3 regions of the Shewanella sp. cp20 genome follow, and region 2 is predicted to be linked to each of the others. Evidence: predicted binding sites of a transcription regulator. Region 2 holds the regulator's gene; each other region holds the start of a gene.
What was found. The regulator MetJ, encoded in region 2, represses methionine synthesis genes. The targets are predictions, from matches to a motif close to TAGACGTCTAGACGTCTA.
Positions count from the first base shown of each region.

Region 1 (6,769 bases), on a different contig from region 2:
ACGGAAGCGCTCGACATCTTCCTTATAGACACGGCCATGTTTGCCAGAGCCAGGCACTAGGCTGAGATCGATATCATAGCTGCGCGCCAAACGACGCACCGCAGGACTCGCCAACGCCTTACCGTTACCGGCCGGGGCGTGCAGCTCAACATCTTGGCTCTCATCTGCAGCAGGCACAGCATCGGCAACCGGCGCGGCTAAAGCGCCCTCTTCGCCCTCTACCTCGATAGAGAACAGCGGCGTGTGCACCTGAGCCAGTTGGCCTTTACGATAATGCAGCTTAACCACCTTACCGCTCTTGATGGCCGGGATCTGCACCAAGGCCTTGTCGGTCATCACATCGGCGATAGGCTGGTCTTCGACCACCATGTCGCCTTCCTGTACCAACCACTCAACCAGTTCACACTCGACAATCCCTTCACCGATATCCGGCAGCAAGAACTCTTCGACGCGTTTTCCGCCAGCACCTTGCTGTGAATCAGATTGAACGACCTGTGTATCGGCTGCCGGTTCGGCCGCCACTTCATCTGCAACTTCACCATCAATTTCCACCGAGTAGAGTGGCTCATGAACGATGGCAATGTCGCCCTTTTTGTAATGAAGTTTTTTGATGACGCCGCCGTGCACGGCGGGGATCTGTACCAGCGCCTTGTCTGTCATCACATCGGCAATGGGTTGATCTTCTGTTACGGTATCGCCTTCGGCAACCAACCACTCGACCAGCTCACATTCCACCACGCCCTCACCGATATCGGGCAAAATAAAATCTTTAATCATGCCTGGGGCTCCTAGTATTTCATCGATGCTTTGATCGCTTCAAAGGTCTTGAGCGCATCAGGCATATATTCTTTCTCGTGGATCAGTGGATAAGGTGTATCCAAACCACACACGCGGCTAATTGGCGATTCCAGATAGAGGAAACATTCCTGCTGAATGGTTGCGGCGATCTCGCCGGCAAAACCACCCGTCAGTGGAGCCTCGTGGTTGATGACCAGACGACCCGTCTTCTTCACAGAGGCCGCGACCGTATCGACATCCCAAGGCGCCAGGGTACGCAGATCGATCACCTCACAAGAGATCCCCTTCTTGGCCGCCATCTTAGCCGCCTCTTCGACGATCTCCATCTGAGCGCCCCAGGCCAGCACGGTAATGTCAGTGCCTTGTTGAACCACCTCGGCCTTGCCTAGCTCGATCTCATAGGCTTCATCGGGCACCTCGCCCACGCTGGCGCGGTAGAGACGCTTAGGCTCGAAGAAGACGACAGGGTTCTTGTCGCGGATCGAGGCAAGTAACAGGCCCTTTGCCTGATAAGCATTACGAGGAACCACTACCTTCAGACCAGGCGTCTGGGTGAAATAGGCCTCGGGCGACTGCGAGTGGTAGTGACCACCGGCGATGCCGCCGCCATAAGGGGTACGATAGGTAATACCGCCAACTTCAAACTCGTTACCACTGCGGTATCTGAACTTGGCTGACTCGTTCACTATCTGATCGAACGCCGGGAAGATATAGTCGGCAAACTGGATCTCGGCGATAGCCGTCATGCCATTTGATGCCAGACCATTGGCAAAACCCGCAATCCCCTGCTCGGTCAGCGGCGTGTTGAAACAACGATCGCGGCCAAACTTATCCTGCAGGCCAGAGGTGGCGCGAAATACTCCACCAAAATGTCCCACGTCTTCGCCGAAGATCACCGCCTTGTCGTCGGTTTCCATCGCAATGGTCAAGGCATCGTTGATGGCTTGTAACATATTAATCTTGGCCACGATTTAATCTCTCCCTGCGCTGCGTGGATAGGAATCAGGATATTTCTTGATGTGCTGCTTAAGCTCGGTCAGTTGCTGCTTGAGTCTCGGCGTCGGTTCGTCGAAGACATCTTCGATGATCTCGTCGATCTTAGGTGCCGGTAACTTCTCGGCGACCTTCACCGCGGCCAATACCTCTTCACGGTACTTGTCATACAGGGCCGCATCATCGTTTTCGGCGAGCCATCCCTTATTGATCAGCCACAGCTTGAAACGCTTAACCGGATCGTGCTGCTGCCACTTGGCCTCTTCGTCTTTAGAACGGTAACCTGACGGGTCATCTGAAGAGGAGTGAGCGCCGAGACGATAGGTCATGGCTTCAATCAGCACTGGCTTGTTGTGCTCAAGCGCATAGGCTCTCGCCTGCTGCGTGGCCGCCATCACGGCTAACATATCATTACCATCCACACGAATGGTGTGCATGCCATAGCCCACACCACGACTGGCGATGCCGTTACCGGCAAACTGCTCGTTGGTCGGGGTTGAGATGGCGTAGCCATTGTTACGACAGAAGAAGATGGTTGGCGAGTTCAGCACCGCCGCCATGTTCAGGCCGGCGTGGAAATCGCCTTCAGAAGCCGCGCCTTCACCGAAATAGCAGATGGCAACGTTGCGTTTACCCTGCATCTTAAGGCTATAGCCGACACCTGTGGCCTGTGGGATCTGCGTGGCCAGTGGCGATGAGATGGTCTGGTAATTCAGCGCCTCACAGCCGTAGTGGATCGGCATCTGACGGCCTTTACCCAGATCTTTCTCGTTACTGAACATCTGATTCATGAATTGCTCAGTGGTGAAGCCACGATAGCGGATCGCCGCGTGCTCACGGTACTGGGCTAGAATCACATCATCTTGGTCCAGGGCGGCGACACTGCCGACGACGGCGGCTTCCTCACCGGTACAGGTCATGTAGAAGCTGATCCGTCCCTGACGCTGAGCGGCTAACATGCGCTCGTCGAGTACTCGTGTGAACACACAAGTATCATAAATTTTTGCAGCCAAATCCTGATCGATCACGGGTAACACAGCATTTTCAAAGGTGGTACCGTCGGCTTGAAGGATCTTCAGGATCGGGATCGATAAAGAATCCTTATCGAGAAAACTGACGCGATGGACAGTCTCTGTATTGCTCGTTGCGTTGCTCATACTATTCTCTTATCAGCTGAGTTTTCTTGTTATCTGACTGCGAACATCCTAAGTTGTTCACTATTCTCTATTATGACGCGGCCTTAAAGTTACGTTAACGTAAACTACCTAGCAAGCTATCGCGGGGCGCGGCCGACAACTAGCTGTCCCCGCCCATGTATCGCTAGCTTTACAAGCCAGATACTAGACCACGCGATAATCTTTGGCAGGCACTAAACACAGCACAGTACGCTGCCCAACCGGCACATTGGCATTGGGAAATACGATAGACTCAGATTCGGCCTCGACCTTTATCTCAATCCCGCCATCCTTAGCCAATATATAACCCTTTGGAAATGCAGTGAAATTCTCTACGTCATCGGCAAAGGTGAAGCTAAAGTCGTCAAACTGCTTATTGATGGAACGATTTACCTGATACAGGTTCACCTGACTGGCATCAAACTCGCCAAGTTCAAGATCTCTGCCGCTCACCAGACGGGTCAGCATCTCCTTAACCGCGATAAAGCGGGTCATATCGTTCTGCCCCATAGGCATCACCTTGCCCAGCTCTATGGTAAAGGCGTGGGCCTGATAACCGTGGGCCGAGAAGTAACTAAAGGTGGTCGTAGGTTCGTGGTGGAACAGCACTGTCTTGATGCCGCAGGCGGCTAGGAACATGATCTGTTCACCGCTATAGGGCTCGCCATGAGGATAAGGGTAGATGGCAAACTTCTCATGCTTGGAGGCGCGAATCGCGGTATGCAGGTCGTAATGAAAGCGCTCGCCCCCATGAGGCGCAGCGTTAAAGAAGCGATCCACATACTGCTCCAGCTTCTGGGCACGTAGACGCTCGGCGTTGATCAGGCCTTCGCCTCGAGAGTGGGCGCCGCTGAACAAACGATTGAGGTTTTCCTCGACGAAACGGGTGCCATTGAGGATGGCCGGCGGGTTACCGATTAAAAACAGCACGCGATGGGCCGTAATAAGGGTCTCGGACAACAGCGCAGTGATCAGCTGATTGCATAACTCGATGGGCGCCGTCTCGTTACCGTGCACCGCAGAGGAGAGCACTATGCTCCTGGTTTGAGCATCTGCCCTAGACAAAGGCTCAAAGGCGATCACGCCGGTATCCCACACGGAAACCTGAGTGTGCTGCCCTAGGGTAAATTCGAACGGCGCCGCAAGGCTAACAGGATTGTCTAAGGTCAATTGCAAAAAGTCTTTCGACAACATCAGGGTGTCTTGCACAGAAAACTCCTTCATTCCATCGCCAAACCGGCGCACTTGCCTAGGCAAGCTTGCGGGGCGACTCCTTGGATTTATTAGCATTATTATCAATTGGCCAGCATAGTATCATTTAAGCGACCCCACGGCCACGCGGGCCAGTCATTCGGCGCATAATTTCCCTGTTGCATTCGTTAATCAGATAATACAGAATAGAGCCGTCTGGCCGTCTAAACATCCAAAAAAGATTTTACGGACAGGAACAATTAATAAAAAGCAATAAACATTGATAGGCTCAATCGATACGAGGTCAACCATGGCATTAGCAACATTTGGCGCAGGCTGTTTCTGGGGTGTAGAGTATTTTTTCAAGCAGATAGACGGTGTGACCTCTGCCACCTGCGGCTATATGGGCGGCGATGACAAGGCGACCAGCTATAAAGAGGTCAAGACGGGCACGACCGGCCATGCCGAGGTGGTTCAGGTCGAGTATGACGAGTCTAAGGTGAGTTTCGAGGATCTGCTGGCGGTGTTCTGGAGCAACCACAACCCAACTATGCTCAACATGCAGGGGGGCGATATCGGCAGTCAGTATCGCAGTGCCATCTTCTTCCACGATAAGCAGCAAAAAGCCGAGGCCGAAGCATCAAAATTGGCCCTTGCCCGCAGCGGTAAGTGGGGAATAAGACCCATAGTGACCGAGATAGTCCCAGTGCTGACCTTCCATAAGGCCGAAGAGTATCATCAAAACTATCTGGAAAAGAATAACCTGCCTAGCTGTCACCTGACCTACTAGGGTCTGTTGACCTGTCCAGTTTTTTTTTGCAGCATCTTGTAGGGGATTTATACAAGGCAGAGCCTTCGTAGTGTAGTGGTTACTATAAACCAGAGTGAAATGAACGGGAGATAACGCCTTAGAAATGGCCTACAAAAGCTGCCCACAGGGTGCTCAATAACAACAAAAGTTGTTCTCAAAAGGTCGACAGGCCCAAGTTCGACCATAAAAAAAGCCAGTGATTCACTGGCTTTTTTGTTACTAGAACAATATTTGTTATTAGAACAATAATAGCTGCCTATCTATAGATGCCGTGATGGCCGCTCAGCCCAGCAGATCCTCTATCATCTGCTGCGCCGCCTCAAGCACCTGCTCAAGATGCGCCTCGCTGACAAAACTCTCGCCATAGAGCTTAAATAGCGCCTCGGTCCCCGATGGCCGCGCCGCAAACCAGGCATTCTCGGTAACCACCTTGAGACCCCCTATGGCGGCACCATTACCCGGCGCATGGGTGAGCACCTCAAGAATAGTATCGCCCGCCATCACATCAAGGCCAAGGGAACTCGTATTCAGCGGCTCACTCACCAACTGGTTAAACTTCGCCTTTCGCTTTGGGTTGACTGGCGAGTCGATGCGTTTATAGAAACTTTGGCCGTGACGCTCAACCATCTCGGCATAGATCTTGGCCGGGGTCTTGCCGGTAACCGCCAGGATCTCCGCGGCCAGCAGGGCAAGGATAAAACCGTCTTTGTCGGTACACCAGCTGCCACCATCACGGCGCAGGAAGGCCGCGCCGGCACTCTCTTCACCGCCGAAGGCAAAGCTGGCATCGGCCAGGCCGTCGACAAACCATTTAAAGCCGACCGGCACCTCACACAGGGTGCGGCCCTGCTCGTGACAAACCTTGTCTATCATGGCACTGGAGACCAGGGTCTTGCCTATCTTGAGCGCGGCTGACCACTGCGGGCGATGAGACAGCAGATATTCGATGGCAACCGCCAGGTAATGGTTTGGGTTCATCAGGCCTGTGCCCGGACAGACGATGCCGTGCCTGTCATAATCGGGATCGTTGCCGACACAGATATCAAATGCATCCTGGTGCGCCAGCAGCCCCGCCATGGCATAGGGGGATGAGCAATCCATACGGATCTTGCCATCCTTATCCAGCGGCATAAAGCTAAAGGCGGGATCGATGCGATCGTTTACCAGTGTGATATCCAGCCCGTATTGCTCGGCTATCTTGGCCCAATAGTGGATCCCTGAACCGCCAAGGGGATCGACTCCGATGCGAATGCCGGCATGCTTAATGGCCTGCATGTCGATCACCTGCTCGAGATCGCCGACATACTCAGCCATCAGATCCCGCTCGACGATTAGCCCTGTTTTCAGTGCTACCGAGTAATTGAGTCGTTTCACCCCTTCGAGTTGCTTGGCCAGATAATCGTTTGCACGCTGCTCGACCCAGGCGGTAATACCGCCTTCGGCGGGGCCACCATGGGGAGGATTGTACTTAATGCCACCATCTTGGGGCGGATTATGGGAGGGGGTGATGATCAGGCCGTCGGTGAGCTGTGCGCCCTGGCCGCGATTAGCGGCTATGATGGCGTGTGACACCACTGGTGTTGGCGTAAATTCATCAGCTTTAGCGACAATCACCTGAACGCCGTTGGCGGTTAACACCTCAAGCGCCGTGACATAGGCTGCCTGCGACAGTGCATGGGTATCTATGCCCACTATCATTGGGCCTTTTATCCCCGCCTCAATGCGGTGATCCACTACGGCCTGCACGATAGTCAGGATATGTTTCTCGTTGAAACTCTTGTTAAAGGCACAGCCTCTGTGA
Region 1 covers NZ_JPII01000048.1:123,598-130,366, forward strand. The annotation lists gene DB48_RS16490 (dihydrolipoyllysine-residue acetyltransferase) at 1-777, opposite strand, end outside; gene DB48_RS16495 (alpha-ketoacid dehydrogenase subunit beta) at 789-1,766, opposite strand; gene DB48_RS16500 (thiamine pyrophosphate-dependent dehydrogenase E1 component subunit alpha) at 1,770-2,948, opposite strand; gene astE (succinylglutamate desuccinylase) at 3,132-4,175, opposite strand; gene msrA (peptide-methionine (S)-S-oxide reductase MsrA) at 4,468-4,947, shown strand; gene pgm (phosphoglucomutase (alpha-D-glucose-1,6-bisphosphate-dependent)) at 5,251-6,769, opposite strand, start outside.
Region 1: the regulator MetJ is predicted to act here: its motif matches at 4,375-4,392, upstream of msrA (peptide-methionine (S)-S-oxide reductase MsrA).

Region 2 (6,769 bases):
ATAGCGGGTCGATGCGCGACATGCACATCGACCCATAAGATTATTCCTGCAGGAGATCCCGGCAGATCTGCGCCAGATCCGACTGCACCGCGGCCGCCGTCACCTCGCGCCCGGCGCCCGGGCCACGGATGATCAGCGGATTGTCCTGGTAGAAATCGCTGCGGATCACGAAGACATTATCGCCCGGTGTCAGGTTGGCGTAAGGATGGCTGGTATCCACCCACTGGATCCCCACCTTGGCCTTGAGTTGCCCTTGGTCCGAATCCAATGAAGCCACATATCTGAGCACCTTATTCTGCTCGGCCGCGGCCTGATACTGCTGCAACATCTCACCGTCGAGCTCCGCCATACGTTTGATGAAATCATCCAGCGGGATCTCGGCCATATGCTTCGGCACTAGAGACTCCAGCTCGATATCATCCAGCTCTATGTCATAGCCTATCTCGCGGGCCAAAATCAGCAACTTACGCTGCATGTCCCGACCGGAAAGATCGTCGCGGGGATCCGGCTCGGTGATCCCCAGTCCCTTGGCTTCCAGCACCAGCTCGGAGAAGGGTTTCTTGGCATCATAATGCTCAAACAGCCAGCAAAGGGTGCCAGAAAAAATACCGCCGACGGCCTCTATGCTATCACCGCTGTTATGCAGATCGTTCAGCGCGTGTTGCACGGGTAAGCCTGCACCGCAGCTGGCGTTATAACGCCAGAACAGACGACGATTGCCCAGTTGCTGTTTTAGCTCCTGGTAGAAGGCCAAAGGCCCAGAGCCTGCCAACTTGTTGGCGCTGACGATATGGATGCCGCGGGCAAAAAATTCTGGATACTGCAGAGTCAGATCGGCGCTGGCACTAATGTCCAGGGCGATCAACTCATCGCAATTTAGCGCCTGCAACTGCTCGAACAGATGGGAGTACTGCCAAGCCGTGCCCCGCTCGTCGAACGCCTGTTGCCAGCTGTTGAGATCGATATCAGTCTCGCTGAGCAGGGCCTTCTTCGAACTCAGCAGTCCCACCAACTCGACGCTGACCTCCAGCTCCTTATTGAGCACGGGACGGGCACGCTTGAAGAGATCGATCCAGGCTTCGCCTATGTTGCCTATGCCCAGCAACAGCACACCGATACGCTTACGCGGACCGGCGCAGCGTCTATGCACTTTCTGGGTTAAGAGGTTCACCTGCGCCTTTGGCACCAGGGTCACTAGGCTCAGGCCGTCGTTGCACAGAGGGTGCGCCTCACGGCTCAGCAGGCGCGAGAAGCCGCGGCGATAGAGACTGGCATCGGCGCTCACCAGAGCCACCAGGCCGAGATCGTCACGAAGCTGTAACTCGTCTATGCCCAGCTCGCTACGTTTGGCCTCGAAGATGGCCTGGGCCTGCTTCTGATTCTCATGGGTAAAGGCCAGCTCGGCGCGGCCATGCGCCAGTGACCAGTAGGCCAGCGGCGTCAAACCTGCCTGGGCAAAACAGGCCAGCAGCTGAGGCAGTTCGACCGCTATGGTCAGGCTAAACAGACTGACGCTGGACAGACTGGTGACAACCGGGGCGCTGGCCGAGGAGCTCTTAGGCGCGATCAAGGTAAAATCAGTATGGGGCGCATAGCTTGAACGCACCGCCAGGCTGACCTCGGTATCGAACAGCGGCTGCAGGGTACGGTTGTGTAGCACGGGAGAGCCAAGGTGCGCCAGGCGGTTCGCCTCGGTGAGCGACATGCTCTTGAGCAACTTGGCATCGTTAATCCGGTTAGGGTCGGCGTTAAACACCCCCTCGACATCTGTCCAGATGGTGACACGTTCGATATCGGCCAGGCTGGCTAGCAAGGTTGCACTAAAATCTGAGCCGTTACGGCCGAGCAATAGGGTATCGCCCTGCTCATTGGCGCAGATAAAGCCGGTGATAACCAGACGCTCTTGAGGGTGGGCCTCAATCAGGGCCTGTACCTTCTGGCGCGACTCGCCGATTCGGATCTGCGGCACGGCACCTTCGTCGGCCACCAACAGGGTGCGGGCATCCACATCAAGCGCCGCCACGCCAGACTCACGCAGTAATGCCGCCAGCAGACGCGAAGACCAGCGCTCGCCGAAACTCACCACCTGGTTACGTTGATAATCGTTAAGCTCATCGAGCGACAACAGGCTGCTAAGTTGCGACTTGTCGGTTGCTAGGCGCTCTCTCAGGCTACGGGCCTGCTCGTTGGAGAGCAGCTGCTCGATCAGATTCTGCTGGTAACTCACCAGCACCTGTAACTCTTCCTGCCACAGCTGATCTGTGTCGCACAGCTCCAGCAAACGATATAGGAAATTGGTACTCTTACCCGCGGCCGACACCACGATGAGATCATCGCTATGGCCATGGGTCAGTAAAATGTGGGCGACGCGGCGGTAACAATCTGCATCCGCTAAACTAGAACCACCAAACTTATGCAAATGACATCGTGTCATTATCTGCTCCTCAAACCCTTTAACTACTTACCGCGATAGCCGCTTCTAAACCCGCAAGAATATCTGCCACCAGATCCTCGCCATCTTCAATGCCCACTGACAAACGGATCAGGGTATCTTTAACGCCCGCCTCGCGGCGCGCCTCTGGGTCCATGGCTCTATGGGTCATGGTTGCGGGCACCGCCACCAGACTCTCAACGCCCCCCAGGCTCTCGGCTACCGAGAAGTATTGTAACGCATCTAAAAAGGCAACGAGTGCCGATTCGCCACCTTTTAATTCAAAACTGAGCATAGCGCCGAATCCCTTCTGCTGTCGGGCAGCAATTTCGTGGCCAGGATGCTCGGCAAGCCCCGGATAATACACTTTTTCCACCGCCTTGTGGTCACAAAGCAGCGCCAATACCTTCTGAGCGTTGGCTTGATGTTCACGAATACGTACCGACAGGGTTCTCAGTCCTCTCAGGGTCAGGTAGCTGTCGAAGGCCGACCCCGTCAGGCCCAGGGTATTTGACCACCAGTGCAGTAGCTCACCGATCTCAGGGTCTTTCGCCACCACGGCGCCGCCCACCACGTCACTGTGACCATTGATATATTTAGTGGTCGAGTGCACCACAATGTCGGCACCAAGCAGTAATGGCTGTTGTAATACGGGAGAGAGGAAGGTGTTGTCCACCACGACCTGGGCGCCGACCTTATGGCTCGCCTGGGCGATGGCCTGAATATCCACCACTCTCAGCAGCGGATTAGAAGGCGTCTCCAGCCACACCATCTTAGGCGACTGAGCCAGTGCCAGCTCAAGCGCTCGCTCATCGGTTTGATCCACCACCAGAAGCCTAAAGGCGCCCTTTTTAGCCAAATTGGTGAAGAGTCGATAGCTGCCGCCATAGCAATCGTGTGGCACCACCAGTAGATCCTCCGGCCCAAGCAGGCTGGTCACTAGGGTGATGGCCGCCATGCCAGTACAGGTCACCACGCCGCTCGCCCCCTGCTCCAACTCGGCAATTGCCTCCCCCAGAATAGAACGGGTCGGGTTGCCGGAACGGCTGTAATCGAAATCCCGCGGTTGCTGATGCCCTTCAAACGAGTAGTTTGTCGACAGATAGATAGGCGGCACCACGGCACCGTGCTGAGTGTCTGACTCTATGCCTCGTCTTACGGCGGCGGTGGCTAGTTTACGCGCTGTCATCTTCAACTCCTCAATATGAATCCGGGCAGGCATCTTAGACAAAAGGGATGTCTGGACGTCTAAATGTACCTAAGCAGATAGTGAGCGTCAACAACTTTTAGACGTTTAGACGTCCAAACATTTAGAAATCTATTTGCATTTACCAAAAATTCGAGGCAATAATTTGACTGTAATTTGTAAGGGTTTAAAATCTGCACCGAATTTTAGAATTTACAGGTGAGTCAATGACTGAGTGGAATGGCGATTATATCAGCCCCTATGCTGAACATGGTAAGAAGAATGAGCAGGTAAAAAAAATTACTGTCTCCATTCCTCTAAAGGTGCTTAAGGTGTTAACCGACGAGCGCACTCGGCGCCAGGTCAACAACTTGCGTCACGCCACCAATAGCGAGCTGCTATGCGAGGCCTTCCTGCACGCCTACACTGGTCAGCCACTTCCCCAAGACGATGACCTGTCTAAAGACAAACCCGATAGCATCCCAGCCGAAGTCAAACGCCTGATGACCGAGATGGGCATAGAGTGGGAAGAGATGGAATAATCCACTCATACACGAATCGATAGAGGGATCGCTTAGCGATCCCTCTTTAGTTTTCAACTTTTATCTGGAACATCCCAGTGCCTGCACTTCCACTCGATCCCCATATTCTGGCGCTCTCCTCACTCATCGTCTTCGTCGGTGCCCTTACCCAGAGCCTCATCGGCTTTGGCATGGCGGTAGTTGCCGCGCCGCTCCTCTATCTTATCGAGCCGTCACTGGTGCCGGCCCCCGTCATTCTGATGGGCTTCTCTATTGCGCTGCTGACCCTGCTGCGCGAGCGTGGCGCCCTGGAATTCAACGGGCTACAGTATGCCCTACTGGGGAGGATCCCCGGCGGCTTTATCGGTGCGGGCCTGCTCCTGCTCGCGCCTCAGGCCATACTGGGCATAACCATCGCCATCATAGTGGCCATCGCCGTGCTGCTCAGTCTGCTGCGGCTCAACCTGGTCGTTAACCGTCGCAGCCTGTTTATCGCCGGGGTGATCTCCGGCATCTTCGGCAATGTTGCTGCCATCGGCGGACCACCACTGGCCATTTTGCTCTCGGGCAAAGACGCCAAACAGTTTCGGGCGGCACTATCGGCCTTCTTCATCTTTAGTTCCACCATTGCGATTGTTATCTTAGGCCTCACCGGCCTGCTGACCCTGCACCATTTCTATTGCTCGGCGCTGCTGCTTCCCTCAGTGCTGCTCGGTTATCTGGTGGCTAATCGCCTGGTAGGACGCATAGACAAAAACAAGACCCGCATCATGACTCTGGTACTCTGTAGTCTGAGCGCTATCTTGCTGGCGCTAAAATCCCTTAGCGCCCTGCTTTAAAGAGAAAGGAAAAAGATAAGGCCGGCATCATCGCCGGCCTTTGACATTATTTAAAGATGAGTCGTTAGAAATGATACGAGGTCTGAATCACACCGCCAACGGCGTCATCTGTACCCACTAATCCGGTAAGGTCCAGATTAAAAGAACGGCCTATGGTAAAGCCTGTGCCCAGGGTATAGAGGTTACTGCTGGTATCTTTCATGTCGTGGCGATAGCCGACACGCAACGCCAGCCAATCGGTCGCCCGCATCTCACCGCCCAGTCGCCAGTATTGAGTTTCGCCTATCTCATCGAAACGTTTATGACTATTGAGATCCACATCTGTGGTCAGGCTGAAATTGTCCCAGTCATAGGCAACACCTAAGGTATATAAGGCCTCGACCCGATAGGTAAACTGACGTCCCAGAGCCTCCACGGTATCGACCTTCTGACTCACCAGGTTGCGCCCAGACAAGCCCAGAGTCACGCCATCCATGGGTTGAATGGCAACGCCAATATCCAAGTTTGCCACGGTATCATCGTTGCGGTACTTGCTGTCATCGAAATCATCGGCATCGAAGTTGTTGGCACTCACCACATAGTTATAGGTATCGATACGCTGTAGCTTGGGGGAGATACCGACGGCCACCGGCATGTTCACAATCGATAGCGGGAAGCTCAGGGCTACCCCGATCTCTGAGATAGCCCCGGCAACCACGGCCCCTTGAGAGTCCAGATCCGTCACCTGGGGCGGGTTGTTGGGATCCAAATCGGTCAGGGTATCGATATCACTCTCCTCGATCACCGCCACACTCACCGCATCGATATAGGTCTTATAAAAAATAGACATAGGCATGCGCTTGGTTGGCAAGACCACAGAAAACCCCAGGCCCACGCTGGCATAGGCATTTTCACCATCGAGAGATCTTAGATCGGCAACCAGCATGTCGCGATAATTGGTAATGCCCGCCACATCACTGGCATTGATGGCCGCCTCTAGGCCGTCATAGGAGTCCTGCAGGGCATCGAACTTGTCGGTCAGGTTATCGACATCTGCCACCTCGGCACCGAGCACGGGCAACATCACCGCGCCGCCGGAATACTTGGGCGCATGAATGGCTAATAAGGCGGGGTTAATAAAGGCGGCCCCCTCACGGTTTGAGGCCGCCACCCCGGTTCCGCCCATGGCATCACTGCGAGCCTCGTTGTAGAGAGAAGCGGCAGACGCCAGAGAGGCACTACCAGACAATAACACCGCGATGACCAAGCTAAGGTATTTCATCTCATTCACCCTGTTCATTATTTTTGTTCTCGCTCAGGAAGCTACCCGAGTCGTCTTTAAAGATAGACTAAGACAACAAAAAAGTGCGCTCCAAACCTGAGGTTTAAACACTTTTTTTCAAATTATTTTGTCGCGCCTATCCACACATATAAATCCTGTCGATTCGGTAGGCAGCCTTATCCCCTACACAGACGCCTATGCAATACAAACACAGCCAAGAATACCCATTTAGAGATAACTTAAATAATAAAGTGTGATCTGCCTTGGCACTTTTATAGCGATACCAGAAACACAGCGCACCAACCAACAAAGCACAAAACCATTAAATTTCATAACCTTATAAAATATTCATTAGATTTATATCCATGATATTTTTATCAATTAGATTTTTTTCATGAAAGTGATCAACATCAAGTTTACAACTACTCCCTTTTGGTAAATTTTCCAACAAGAAACAAGCATTTTGTTTCAGGTTAATAAATCGCTCAGAGTAGCGATTAAGGAAAATGATGATGAAAAACGTTGCCAAAA
Region 2 covers NZ_JPII01000006.1:9,799-16,567, reverse strand. The annotation lists gene DB48_RS00190 (bifunctional aspartate kinase/homoserine dehydrogenase II) at 41-2,434, opposite strand; gene metB (cystathionine gamma-synthase) at 2,454-3,620, opposite strand; gene metJ (met regulon transcriptional regulator MetJ) at 3,845-4,159, shown strand; gene DB48_RS00175 (sulfite exporter TauE/SafE family protein) at 4,237-4,977, shown strand; gene DB48_RS00170 (conjugal transfer protein TraF) at 5,042-6,238, opposite strand; gene DB48_RS00165 (c-type cytochrome) at 6,748-6,769, shown strand, end outside.

Region 3 (6,769 bases), on a different contig from region 2:
TGCCGAGCTGGTGGCCGAGCTTAAGACGCGAGTCGCCCCTCAATATCCCTACATGGTTACCTTCATCGCCGAAGACAATGAACGCTCCTTCGCCGCCCATACCCAGAAGGGAGGCATGCAGGTGCTGGACTTCTTCGAATTCGACGGCCGTGGCTACTATCTGCTGGCGACAGCGACAACTTAGGCCTTGAGAGGCTAACGAGTACCCTTATGGCAAGCAAAGAGATGAAGGGCAAGATGACTCCTAAGAGCAAGACGCCAGATAGCAAGATGACAGATAGCAAGATGACAGATAGCAAGATAACAAATAGCAAGACAATAGATAGCAAGAACAACGAGTTTCCGCCGCGCCTTGCCGAGCTGCTGACCTCCTATGAGGGCGTCTCGCTCAGCGCCTTGGATAACCTCAAGTTGTTAGCCGCCTTGGCGGCCCAGGCCGAGCTTGGCTGCGAGTGTCTCGAGCTGAGCAATGAGCCGCGCGCCATCTATGTCGCGAATTGGGATGGGCACTGGTTTGATTGTGGTTTCAGTAACGCCTATAGCGCCGAGATTCGGCCCATGGCGCGGCCGGTTGAGGCGCAACTGGCGACGGCCAGAAGGGTCGAGGTGCCGCTGCTCAACGCCCAGCAGCTGAGCTTCATGTGTATGCAGTATGCCCACTTCGACCACTGTTAGCCCGCTGGCTCGGGTGAGTTAAGCATGAGTGCGAGCCGCCAAGAAGAGCGCCTGGCAAGCGGCGTGAGAATGTTAAGGATGAGTCTTTCGTGATGGTGAAAACCTTTGCCCTGCTGGGCGTATTATTCGGTGGTTTCCTGGTGTGGCTTATCGTCAGCGCCGATGCCGGGCGCAGCAACCCCTTGTTTGAGTTGGCCCATTCGATTCCCTACGGTGACAAGCTGGGACATATGATCTTGTTTGGCACCCTGACCTTGTTTGCCAATGTCGGCAGTCATTTCAGGCGGGTGTCCCTCGGCAAGGTTCGCCCCTATCTAGGGGCCGTGGTGGTCACGATTGTGGTGATTATCGAGGAGTGCAGTCAGCAGTATTTTCCCAGTCGTACCTTCGATGGCTATGATCTGCTGGCCGACGGGGTGGGTATCATGCTGTTTAGCCTGCTGAGTCTCTATCTTGAGAAGCGATTCTTTACTAGCAATGAGTCGACTAGTTAAAGCTAATGCTATTTCATTGACAAAGATACAAAAAAGCCGCCAAAAGGCGGCTTTTTGCTAACTGGCAAAACCAGTCTTATAGCTTGGCGTCTGCGCGTAGCGCCTCTGCCTTGTCGGTACGTTCCCAAGGAAATTCGTTACGACCGAAGTGACCGTAAGCGGCGGTCGACTTGTAGATAGGACGCGCCAGGTCGAGCATCTCGGTCAGGCCGTATGGACGCAGATCGAAGTGCTGACGCACCAGACCGATCAATACTTCTTCAGAGACCTTACCCGTGCCGAAGGTTTCGACGCTGATAGAGGTTGGCTCGGCCACACCGATAGCGTAAGACACCTGGATCTCACAGCGATCCGCCAGACCGGCTGCCACTATGTTCTTGGCCACATAACGTGCCGCATAGGCCGCGCTGCGGTCAACTTTCGATGGGTCTTTACCCGAGAAGGCACCGCCGCCGTGACGTGCCATGCCGCCGTAGGTGTCGACGATGATCTTACGACCCGTCAGACCACAGTCACCCATAGGACCACCGATAACGAAACGGCCGGTTGGGTTGATGAAGTACTTGGTGTCTTTGTTCAACCACTGCTCAGGCAGTACTGGCTTGATGATGGTTTCCATCACGCCTTCGATCAGATCAGACTGGCTGACGCTGTCGCAGTGCTGAGTAGAAAGCACGACGGCATCGATGCCGACGATCTTGTTGTCTTCGTAGGCGAAGGTCACCTGGCTCTTGGCATCTGGACGCAGCCAAGGCAGTGTCTTGTCTTTGCGTACTTCCGATTGACGCTTCACCAGTGCGTGGGCATAGGTGATAGGCGCTGGCATCAGTACGTCGGTTTCGTTGCTGGCGTAACCGAACATCAGGCCCTGGTCACCGGCGCCTTGCTCTTTAGGATCGGCGCGATCGACACCCTGGTTGATGTCTGGAGACTGCTTACCAATGGCGTTGAGTACCGCGCAAGAGTCGGCGTCGAAGCCCATGTCCGAGTGGGTGTAGCCGATCTCGCGTACCGTCTTACGGGTTAGCTCTTCGATGTCGACCCATGCAGAGGTGGTCACCTCACCACCGACCATTACCATGCCGGTTTTGACGTATGTTTCGCACGCCACACGTGCCTTAGGATCTTGTTCTAAGATCGCGTCGAGTACCGCATCAGAAATTTGATCGGCGATTTTATCTGGATGACCTTCTGAGACCGACTCAGAGGTAAACAAGTGCTTTGCCATAATGGAAAAATCTCGTCTTTAAACAATTCGAATGTGTAGAAGTATCTACATCTAGACGGCCATTTTAGTGGAAATCAGATCGGATAACACCCTTTTCGATGAAAATTGTGGAGTAAAACCGGGTAATTATTCTAATGCCTCGGATGAGTTTAAATAAAAGTCCATCTTAAAATGTTGTTATTGTTGAGTTTTAATTGCCGTTATAAGCCGCCGATTTTTTATTGCCAAAGGATCGCTTAGGGCCGCTTAGCGCCGCGACGCCCAAGAGGGGTGGCCTAGAGGTGCGGGTTGCTCCGGCGCAGGTAAGTGAAATCCTGACTCCCCCTAAGGCGGTAAGCGAGGTTTTACCTGAGATGGCAGAAGCGCCGTTTTTCGGGTCTAGAAGGATTTAATCTAAGCTAAAGGGCGAATTTTATTTGCGTCCCATCCGCGAGTAGGGGAAAATATGCCCCCATTGTTGCCCGCAAATTCGGCCCGCAAAATCCCCAACATTCAAATCAGCAGGAGAGAGCATGTCATCTCGTAAAGAACTCGCAAACGCTATCCGTGTGTTAAGTATGGATGCCGTTCAGAAAGCCAACTCTGGTCACCCAGGTGCGCCATTGGGTATGGCCGATATCGCCGAAGTGTTGTGGAATGATTTCCTGAAGCACAACCCAAACAACCCAGAGTGGGTCGACCGCGACCGTTTCATCCTTTCTAACGGCCACGGCTCTATGCTGATTTACTCTCTGCTTCACCTGACGGGTTATGCACTGCCGATGGATGAGCTAAAGAGCTTCCGTCAGTTGCACTCTAAGACCCCAGGTCACCCTGAGTATGGTTACACACCAGGCGTTGAAACTACCACGGGGCCTCTGGGCGCGGGTATCAGCAACGCGGTAGGTATGGCGATTGCCGAGAAGACTCTGGCGGCGCAATTTAACCGTCCTGGTCACGATATCGTTGACCACTTCACCTACTGTTTCCTAGGCGACGGCTGTCTGATGGAAGGTATCTCTCACGAGGCCTGTTCACTGGCGGGTACCCTAGGCCTTGGCAAGCTGATTGCCTTCTGGGATGACAACGGCATCTCTATCGACGGTCACGTCGAGGGCTGGTTCACCGACGATACCGCTAAGCGTTTCGAATCTTACGGCTGGCACGTGATTGCCGGCGTCGATGGTCATGACAGCGACGCGATTCGCGCGGCTATCGAAGAAGCTAAGTCTGTTACCGATAAGCCAAGCATGATCTGCTGCAAGACCATTATCGGTTTCGGTTCACCAAACAAGTCTGGCAGCCACGACTGTCACGGCGCGCCACTGGGTGATGCCGAAATCGCTGCGGCCCGTGAGTTCCTGGGTTGGGAGCATGGTCCATTCGAGATCCCTGCCGACGTGTACGCAGGTTGGGATGCTAAAGAAGTGGGCGCGGCTAACGAGTCTGCTTGGAACGAGAAGCTTGCTGCCTATGAAGCCGCTTATCCAGAGCTGGCTGCCGAATATAAGCGCCGCGTGATCACGGGCGAACTGCCAGCCGATTTCGAAGAAAAAGCACAGGCCTTCATCAAAGAGTGCCAAGAGAAGGGCGAAAACATTGCCAGCCGTAAGGCATCACAAAATGCCATCGCAGCCTTCGGCGCAGCCCTACCTGAACTGCTCGGCGGCTCTGCCGACCTAGCCGGTTCTAACCTGACCCTATGGTCTGGTTCTAAGGGTATCCAGGAAGATCCTGCCGGTAACTACATCTACTACGGTGTGCGTGAATTCGGCATGAGCGGCATCATGAACGGTGTATCACTGCACGGTGGTTTCATCAACTATGGCGCGACCTTCATGATGTTCATGGAATACGCGCGCAACGCGGTACGCATGTCTGCACTGATGGGCATCCAAAACATCTTCGTATACACCCACGACTCTATCGGTCAAGGTGAAGATGGCCCGACTCACCAACCGGTTGAGCAGCTGGCTAACCTGCGCATGACACCAAACATGATGGTATGGCGTCCATGTGATGCGGCTGAAACCGCCGTGGCATGGAAGATGGCTATCGAGCGTCGTAACGCGCCGACTTCACTGGTGTTCAGCCGCCAGGGTCTAGCTGCACAGCCACGCACCGAAGAGCAACTGGCTAACGTCGCCAAGGGCGGTTACGTGTTGCAAGACTGCGCCGGTACACCCGATCTTATTCTGATCGCTACGGGTAGTGAGGTGCAGCTGGCACTGGATTCTGCTAAGGCGCTGACCGAACAGGGCAAGGCGGTACGTGTGGTCTCTATGCCATCAACCGACGTGTTCGACGCGCAAGACGCCGACTACAAGGCCTCTGTACTGCCTGCTTCAGTCACTAAGCGTGTCGCTATCGAGGCGGCTCACGTGGACTACTGGCATAAGTATGTTGGTTTCGACGGCGCCATCGTCGGCATGACCACCTTCGGTGAGTCTGCACCAGGCGGCGCACTGATGAAGCACTTCGGTTTCACAGTGGAAAACGTGGTAGCCAAGGCTAACGCCATACTTTAAGGCATTGCCACCAAGGGCATAGGGTAAGCATTTGCCCTATGCCATGATGACTCGGCTTATCGATGACGATAGGCCGTTGTCGCATCAAGAAGCCTATCTCAGGACGGTGTTAGGAGTGGAAGCAATTAATGATTAAAGTTGCGATTAATGGTTATGGCCGGATTGGCCGCTCGATTCTTCGTGCCCTCTATGAATCAGGCAAGCGGGATCAGATCCAGATTGTCGCCATTAATGAACTCGCCAACCCCGAAGCCATGCTTCATCTGACCCAATACGATACCACCCATGGTCGCTTTCAGTCTCCCGCGTCACTCGACGCCAATACGATGACCATAGGGGATGACCGTATCCTGCTGCTGCATGAGGAAGATGCCGAGAAGCTGCCCTGGAAATCCCTGGATATCGATATCGTGTATGAGGCCACGGGTGCCCTCATCGACCGTCAGGCCTGTGAGGCCCATATCAAGGCGGGCGCCAAACAGGTGCTGATCAGCCACCCCTCATCCGGCGACGTAGACGCCACCATAGTCTATGGCGTGAATCATCAAGATCTTAAGGCGGAGCATCAGGTGGTCTCCAACGCCTCTTGCACTACCAACTGCCTGGTGCCCATTATCCAGGTGCTCGACCGCGCCTTTAAGGTGCGCAGCGGCGCCATCACCACGATTCACTCGGCGATGAACGATCAACAGGTGACGACGCCTACCATGACGACCTCAGACGTACCCGCGCGGCGGGGCAGTCGATCATTCCGGTCGATACCAAGCTGGCCAGAGGGATCGAGCGTATCCTGCCCGAGATGAAGGATAAGTTTGAGGCGATATCTGTGCGCGTGCCGACAATTAATGTGACTGCAATTGACTTATCGGTCACCTTAGATAAACGTGTCGATATCGATACAGTGAACCAGGTATTATCTCAGGCGGCAAATGGCTCATACCAAGGGGTTGTGGGCTATACTAATGCGCCATTGGTATCGTGCGATTTTAACCATGATCCCAGATCCAGTATCGTCGATGGCACCCAGACGCGGGTGAGCGACGGCCACCTGGTGAAATTACTCTTGTGGTGTGACAACGAGTGGGGCTTTGCCAACCGTATGTTGGACACCAGTTTAGAGATGATAAAGGCCGTAAGAGCCTGATTTGAATGTTTTTAGCCTAGTGCCGGTGAAGCGTCCCGGTGGTGGGAAATCCAGTTTTGCTTTAACTTTTATTTTTAACTTTAAACTTTAAGGAAACGTGAAATGGCGATTATCAATATGTCAGCGTTAGATCTTCAGGGCAAGCGCGTGCTTATCCGTGAAGACCTCAATGTCCCTGTAAGCGATGGTGTGGTCACCAGCGACGCTCGTCTGCGTGCCTCTCTGCCAACCATCAAGCTGGCGCTCGAAAAAGGCGCGGCCGTGATGGTGATGTCTCATCTGGGTCGTCCGACCGAAGGCGAGTACAACAGCGAGTACTCTATGCAGCCGGTTGTCGATTACCTGGACAAGGCGCTGGACTGCCCGGTACGTCTTGCTAAAGACTATCTCGACGGCGTAGAAGCCAATGTCGGTGAAGTCGTGGTATTCGAGAACGTGCGCTTCAACGTGGGCGAGAAGAAGAACGACGAGGCGCTGGCCAAGAAGCTGGCCGCCCTGTGTGATGTCTATGTAATGGATGCCTTCGGCACCGCTCACCGCGCTCAGGCGTCGACCCATGGTGTCGGCCTGTTTGCCCCTGTGGCCTGCGCGGGTCCGCTGCTGGCCGGTGAACTGGAAGCCTTGGCTAAGGCGATGGACAACCCTGCGCGTCCCTTGGTAGCCATCGTGGGTGGCTCTAAGGTCTCGACCAAGCTGACCGTGCTCGAGAGCCTTTCTGGCG
Region 3 covers NZ_JPII01000007.1:223,714-230,482, forward strand. The annotation lists gene DB48_RS01325 (GNAT family N-acetyltransferase) at 1-184, shown strand, start outside; gene DB48_RS01330 (hypothetical protein) at 211-675, shown strand; gene DB48_RS01335 (VanZ family protein) at 768-1,169, shown strand; gene metK (methionine adenosyltransferase) at 1,246-2,397, opposite strand; gene tkt (transketolase) at 2,910-4,904, shown strand; partial or broken gene epd (erythrose-4-phosphate dehydrogenase) at 5,033-6,048, shown strand; gene DB48_RS01355 (phosphoglycerate kinase) at 6,151-6,769, shown strand, end outside.
Region 3: the regulator MetJ is predicted to act here: its motif matches at 2,442-2,459, upstream of metK (methionine adenosyltransferase).